DNA from 2 places in the Arthrobacter sp. B0316-1-20 genome. Region 1 is predicted to be linked to the other one. Evidence: riboswitches for the same ligand, from Rfam matches in the RefSeq annotation. Region 1 holds a riboswitch; the other holds the start of a gene.

Region 1 (3,200 bases):
ACCAGGCCGCCGATCATTTCCGGAATGTTGGGCACGGCGATGACGGCCAGGCCGACCACGGTGACGAACATCAGTCCGACGAAGAAGGCGGTGATCTTCTCGAACATGGCGTACTTGCCGAACCAGACCATGACGAAACCGGCCAGGCCCATCAGGATGGCCCAAGCCCATAGCGGCAGCACCGGGAACACCGCGGCCAGCGGCAGCGCTGCCGACGACATTGCGGTGGCGCCGTATACGAAGCCCCAGATCATGATGTAGGGACCGAAATACCAGGTGGTCCAACGGCCCAGCGAGCGCCAGCCCTCAAAGATCGTCTTGCCGGTCGCCAGCGAGAACCGCCCGGCGCCTTCGACCAGAATGATCTTCAGGATGACGCCGACGATCACCGCCCAGAACAGGCCGTAGCCGTAACGGGAACCGGCCACCAAAGTGGCGACCATATCCGCGGCACCGACGCCGGTGGCCGCCACGACGAGGCCGGGACCGACGATCTTCCACTTGGCGGGAGCGCCGCCGTCGTTGTCCACCCGCGCAGCGGCATCCAGCGCGCCCGGGGCGTTGTTCTCAGTGGCCATGAGCCATGTATTCCTTACCTTAAATGGAGCTTGTCCGCAGAAAACGGGCGGCACGCGTGCCGCCCGTCACCGGACCCCGTTTAGTTTCTCACGCGTTCAGAACGCCCGGTCAGTAAATCACCGAAGGAGCCACACGGGGAACCGTTCGGCGCCGCGATGGCTCCGTTGGGCGGGAATTAGCGGCGCGACTGTGGCCGTTTGCATACCGGATATATTCACAGGCGGTGGCCCGACGGACGTTTTCGTGGTGCCGGCCGTGGGCGCTTCTTTACCGGTTCTATGAGGCCCGGGTCGACTTCCACGGGTCGCATGCCTCAACCGACAGCCGGCGGTAGCCTTCGGCGTTGCCGGACACCACGGTCAGGCAATGCTTCACTGCCGTGGCGGCGATCAGCGACTCGACGGCCGGCACGTCCTGGATCGCCAGAGGCGCCCAGGCCTCGGCCACCTGCAGGTCCACCGGCAGGATGTAGGCGGCGAACCGCTCGGTCAGCTCGCCCAGCCAGGTGTCGGCACGCCCGGCCAGCGCGCTGTCCTGGGTGCTGAGCGCGTGCAGCTCCCCCAGCGTCAGCGCTGAAATGTAGACGCGCGAGCGGCGGCGCCTCTGCAGGAAGTCCACGACGGCGGGGTCCGGGTTCTCCCGCCTGAGCTCGGCGACCACATCGGTGTCCAACAGCAACCCGCGGGCACGCCTCCCGGCGGAGGCCTCGCCGGGCGACGAAGCGGGGCCGGGCGCCGGCCCGGAGCTGGCCGCTGGTGAAGGTACGACGCTGGCCGCTGGCGCTGCCGGGCCGGTCCTGCCTGTCATCGGGCCGCGGCGACGGCGCGCTGCTGCCCCCGGGTTTGCAGTGACGCTTCCAGCAGGAAATCCACAAAGGCTTCCCTCGCTGCGGAGACCTGCTCGTAGTCGGCCAGACTCAAGACCTGAAGTTGCGGAGATTCAAGGGTTTCCATGACAGCCGGCGCCGGGCGCCGAGTCCTTTCGGGTGCTCTTGCCCGCACCGGTAGCCAGTGGCTGATGCAGGCCGCTTCGTCATCCGAACCACCCAACGAGCGTGGGGTTGGTATGTGGCCAAAGTCGGAGCTTGGCGGCCACAATTCTTGAAGCTGTTGCCACTTTAGCCAGTCCGCGTGCCAAATGTCAGAGACCGCGGTCACACCGCGTAACAGGGACCGTAACGTTCCACCTCCCCACTTGTGGTGGCCGCCCCGGCGCATGTTAGCGACCATCCCGGCACAACCATCCGAAACTGTCCGTGTCGGCTGATAGACCTTTGATTGCCGGCAGGCACCGGTCGGCGGCGGGATATCGTTGGGGGGACCCGCCGCCGGCCGGGTTGGCACCTTTCAACGTGAGCAAGGAGGCACGGTGTTTCTGCTCGACTCCGACGTCGACGGGGCTGACCCGGATCTGGTCTACACGGCCACCGACCTGGTCACCGCCGCCCAGTGCGAATACCAGTTGTTGCGCAAGCTGGACGAGAAGCTGGGCCGCTCCCCGGTGCCGGACTTCGGCCGGGACGAGATGCTTGAGCGCACCGCGGCGCTGGGCGATCTGCACGAGCACCGGGTGCTGCAGCAATTTCGCGACAAGTTCGGCTCCGGCGTGGTGGAGATCGCCGAGACGCGCAGTTACACCCGCGAAGACCTGCGCACCAAGCATACCGAATCCCTTGCGGCGCTGCGGTCGGGCGCGGACGTGGTGTTCCAGGCCTCCTTCTTTGACGGCAGCTTCCATGGGCGCTCTGATTTCCTGGTCAAAACCGAGCACGACGGCGGTGCCCCGGCTTACGCCGTCTATGACACCAAACTGGCCCGCCACGCTAAGGTCACCGCGCTGCTGCAGCTGGCGGCCTACGGCGACCAGCTCCTCCAGGCGGGCATCGGCACGGCTCCGACGGTAACGCTGGTGCTCGGCGACGGCCGGCACAGCGACCACAGCCTGACCGACCTGCTGCCGGTCTTCCGCGAACGCCGCGGCCGGTTCCTGGACCTGGTCGCCGGGCACCGGGGACAGCCGGCAGCTGTCCATTGGGGAGACGAACGGATCAAGGCGTGCGGCCGCTGCGACTACTGTGCGGAACAGGTTGAGCTGCACCGCGATCTGGTGTTGGTGGCTAGCATGAGCACGTCCCGCCGCCGCAAACTCCAGGCGGCCGGAATTCGCACCATCGATCAACTGGCGGCGCTGGAATTGCCGGCAGGCGAAGCGCCCGACGGTGCGCTGGCCCGGCTGCGGGACCAGGCCCGCATGCAAACGGGCACCGCCCAGCCGGACGGGCAAGTCACCTTCCGCAAGGACGGTGCCGAACACACCGTTGCCTACCGCGTACTGGAACAGCACACCCTCGCGCGGCTGCCCGCCCCGGACCCGGGCGATATCTTCTTCGACTTCGAAGGCGACCCGCTCTGGCAGGACGACGACGGGATCTGGGGGCTGGAATACCTTTTCGGCGTGGTGGAAAACCCGCCGGCCGCTGGCGGCCCCGCGCCGTTCAAACCCTTCTGGGCGCACAGCCGAGCGGGCGAACGCAAAGCGCTGGCGGACTTCCTGGATTACGTGTCCGAACGGCGGCGCCTCCACCCCGGCCTGCACATCTACCACTATGCCAACTACGAAAA
Region 2 (3,200 bases), on a different contig from region 1:
GTGCACCGCGCACCTTGAGCTACTACCGGGCGGAAGTGCTCATTGTGCTCGGAGTTTCGCTGGGGCAGTCGGCGGTCTACGCCGTGGTGAACTTGCTGGAGAAGATGACCCGCGCGCCGCTGGCCTCGCAAACCACCAAGCTGAACCCGGTACTGAACCAGCGGGAAATCTTCGATTTCGTCTACCAGATGCTCGGCATCTGCTTTGCGCTGGTGCCGGTGGCCTTGGTGCTGCTCCTCATGACCTCGCCCGGCCAATCGGCCTTCCGCTCGATCGGATTTACCTTCTCCCGGCCCAAGGTGGACTTCGGTCTGGGCTTCCTGCTGGCGCTGGTGATGGGGGCCGGCACGTTGGTCGTCTATGCCGCCGGCCGGGCGCTGGGGATCACCACCGCCATTGTCCCCGCGGCCTTGGACGAATACTGGTGGACCGTGCCGGTGCTGGTGCTGTCCGCCCTGCGCCACGCCATCCTCGAAGAGGTGGTCATGCTGGGCTACCTCTTCAACCGGTTCGCCAAGTTCGGCTGGGGGATCTGGACCACAATCTTCGTCAGCGCCGCCCTGCGCGGGACCTACCACCTGTACCAGGGGATCGGGCCGGGCATCGGGAACTTCCTGATGGGGCTGATATTCGGGTACGTCTACACGAAGGTCAAGCGGGTGATGCCGCTGGTGATTGCTCATGCACTGCTGGATATCGCGGGCTTTGTCGGGTATGCGCTGGTGGGTCCGGCCATCGGCATCGGGACCTAAACCGCCCCGCCCACCCCGCGGGAATCCGGCGGTTCCCTACCGGACATGCCAAAGGCTCCCGTTCCGCCTCTTGCTCCCACCCACGGTGGCGCAAGAGGCCGAAATGGGAGCCCCTGCAAAAACGCGATCCTTGGTACCGTCCAGCCGGGACCAGAACTTTAGAGTTCGACGATGCCGTTCGCGGTTTCGAAGCGGACCGACATGATGCCGGGCGTGCCGTTCGGCGCGGTCCAGGCAACCTTGACGTCGTCGAGAAGGGCATCCACCGGGGTGCCCAGCCAGTCGGCCACGCGTTCCGAGGATCCGGCAATGGTCAGGCCGATCAGCTTGACGGTTGCGGGGCGCGCGTTGGACGGGTGGAGCGCCTCGGTGCCGTCATCCCAGCGCAGCATGTAGGGGACCTGCGGGTCGGCGATCAGGCCCTTGATGCCGATTTGCTGCCAACTCAATTCCTGCCCGTCCGGAAACTTTCGGTTCCCGGGGACCGCATGACGGCCCAGCCGCTCTTCGAACGGGGTCAGATCGTCCACTTCCACGCACCAGCCCATCCAGCCACCGCCGGCTTCGGACCGGGCACGCACGGCTTGGCCGAAGGGGGCCTTGTCGGACGCGGGGTGGTCCAGGACCTCCACGACTTCCAGGTAGTGATGGTCAGTCAGGGGGAAGATCATATTGCGGGTGCCGAAGCGGGGATGCACCCCGCCCTTGACTGCGTCGATACCCAGAGCTTTGGAAATCCGCTCTGAGGTGGCAGCCAGGCCGTCGGGCTCAACAGCATAAGAAACGTGGTCGAAGCGCATAGGCATATCTTGGCACTTTGTGAACCCGTGCTCGACTTAGGGTGACCTAAGTCACTGTGTTTTCGTGGTGGTTCTTCACGCTAGCCCTTGACAGCCAAGGGTTTGTTCGTGTCCCCGGTGAGGCAGGGAAGTGAGCACCGCAGGCGGTCACAAGATGTCATATTGTTGCGGCCCGCCGGTCTCTCCGCCGAGACTGGACGCAGGTCATGAGTGCCAGCGTGAAACCCCGGTTTGCTGGCCGGCAACCCTCCAACCGCGGTGGGGTGCCCCGGGTGAAGACCAGGCAGCCGCCACAAGGCGGTGCGCAAGCGCGGGTCACACCCGGGACGGATATACCGGCACGGCCGGATCCCGGATGACCCCTTCCGTTGAAGGAGTTGCACCATGTCCAATGCAGACTGGTCCTTTGAAACCCGTCAAATCCACGTCGGCCAGGAGCCGGATGCCGCCACCGGCGCCCGCGCGCTGCCGATCTACCAGACCACGTCGTTCGTGTTCCCCAGCGCGCAGAGCGCCGCGGACCGCTTCGCCCTGTCCGAACTGGCGCCCATTTACACCCGGATCGGCAACCCGACGAGCGAGGCTGTGGAAACCCGGATCGCCAACCTGGAAGGCGGCGTCGGCGCACTGCTGCTGGCCTCCGGCCAGGCTGCGTCCACGTTCTCCATCCTGAACCTGGCCGAGGCCGGCGACCATATCGTAGCCAGCCCCAGCCTGTACGGCGGTACGTACAACCTGCTGCGCACCACGCTGCCCAAGTTCGGCATCGAAGTGACGTTCGTTGAGGATCCGGACAACCTGCAGCAGTGGCGCGACGCCGTGAAGCCGAACACCAAGGCGTTCTTCGGCGAGGTGGTCTCCAACCCGCGCCAGGACGTGCTGGACTTGGAGGCCGTCAGCAGCATCGCGCACGAGAACGGCGTGCCGCTGATCGTCGACAACACGCTCGCAACCCCGTACCTGATTCGCCCGATCGAGTGGGGGGCCGACATTGTGCTCCACTCGGCCACCAAGTACCTCGGGGGTCACGGGACAGCCATCGGCGGCGTGATCGTGGACGCCGGCACCTTCGATTTCGCTGCCGATCCGGAGAAATTCCCGGGCTTCAACACTCCGGACGACACCTACAACGGCCTGGTCTTCGCCCGCGACCTGGGTTTCGGAAGTGCGCTTGGCGCCAACCTCGCCTACATCCTCAAGGCCCGCGTGCAGCTGCTGCGCGATCTGGGCTCTGCCATTTCCCCGTTCAATGCCTTCCTGATCGCCCAAGGCCTTGAGACGCTGAGCCTGCGGGTCGAGCGGCACGTGGCCAACGCGCAGAAGGTGGCGGAGTTCCTCGAAGCGCACGACGACGTTGCTTCCGTTGCGTACCTCGGCCTGCCGTCGAGCCCCTGGTACGAGCGCGGACGTAAGTACGGTCCGAAGGGCACCGGTGCCATCGTGTCGTTCGAGATCAAGGGTGGACTGGAGGCCGGCAAGCGTTTTGTGGACGGACTTGAACTGCATTCGCATGTGGCCAACCTCGGCGACGTGCGCTCGCTGGTGATCCACCCGGCGTCGACCACGCACGCCCAGCTTTCGGCGGAGGAGCGGTTGTCCGCCGGCGTGACCGACGGACTGGTCCGGCTCTCGGTGGGCATCGAGAACG

The links. A riboswitch is a leader RNA that binds a small molecule or an ion and turns the genes downstream of it on or off. The one in region 1 is predicted to bind S-adenosylmethionine.
Region 2: it holds a riboswitch for S-adenosylmethionine, as region 1 does, so the genes downstream of both, AC5RW2_RS29670 (bifunctional o-acetylhomoserine/o-acetylserine sulfhydrylase) here and AC5RW2_RS13505 (PIN domain-containing protein) in region 1, are expected to answer to the same signal.

Annotation. Positions count from the first base shown of each region.
Region 1 covers NZ_JBNHHC010000007.1:103,327-106,526, reverse strand. Annotated here, with positions in the region: gene AC5RW2_RS13510 (Nramp family divalent metal transporter) at 1-578, opposite strand, end outside; gene AC5RW2_RS13505 (PIN domain-containing protein) at 856-1,257, opposite strand; SAM riboswitch class IV at 1,562-1,685, opposite strand; gene AC5RW2_RS13500 (TM0106 family RecB-like putative nuclease) at 1,948-3,200, shown strand, end outside.
Region 2 covers NZ_JBNHHC010000026.1:25,447-28,646, reverse strand. Annotated here, with positions in the region: gene AC5RW2_RS29680 (CPBP family intramembrane glutamic endopeptidase) at 1-752, shown strand, start outside; gene AC5RW2_RS29675 (VOC family protein) at 911-1,552, opposite strand; SAM riboswitch class IV at 1,755-1,869, shown strand; gene AC5RW2_RS29670 (bifunctional o-acetylhomoserine/o-acetylserine sulfhydrylase) at 1,937-3,200, shown strand, end outside.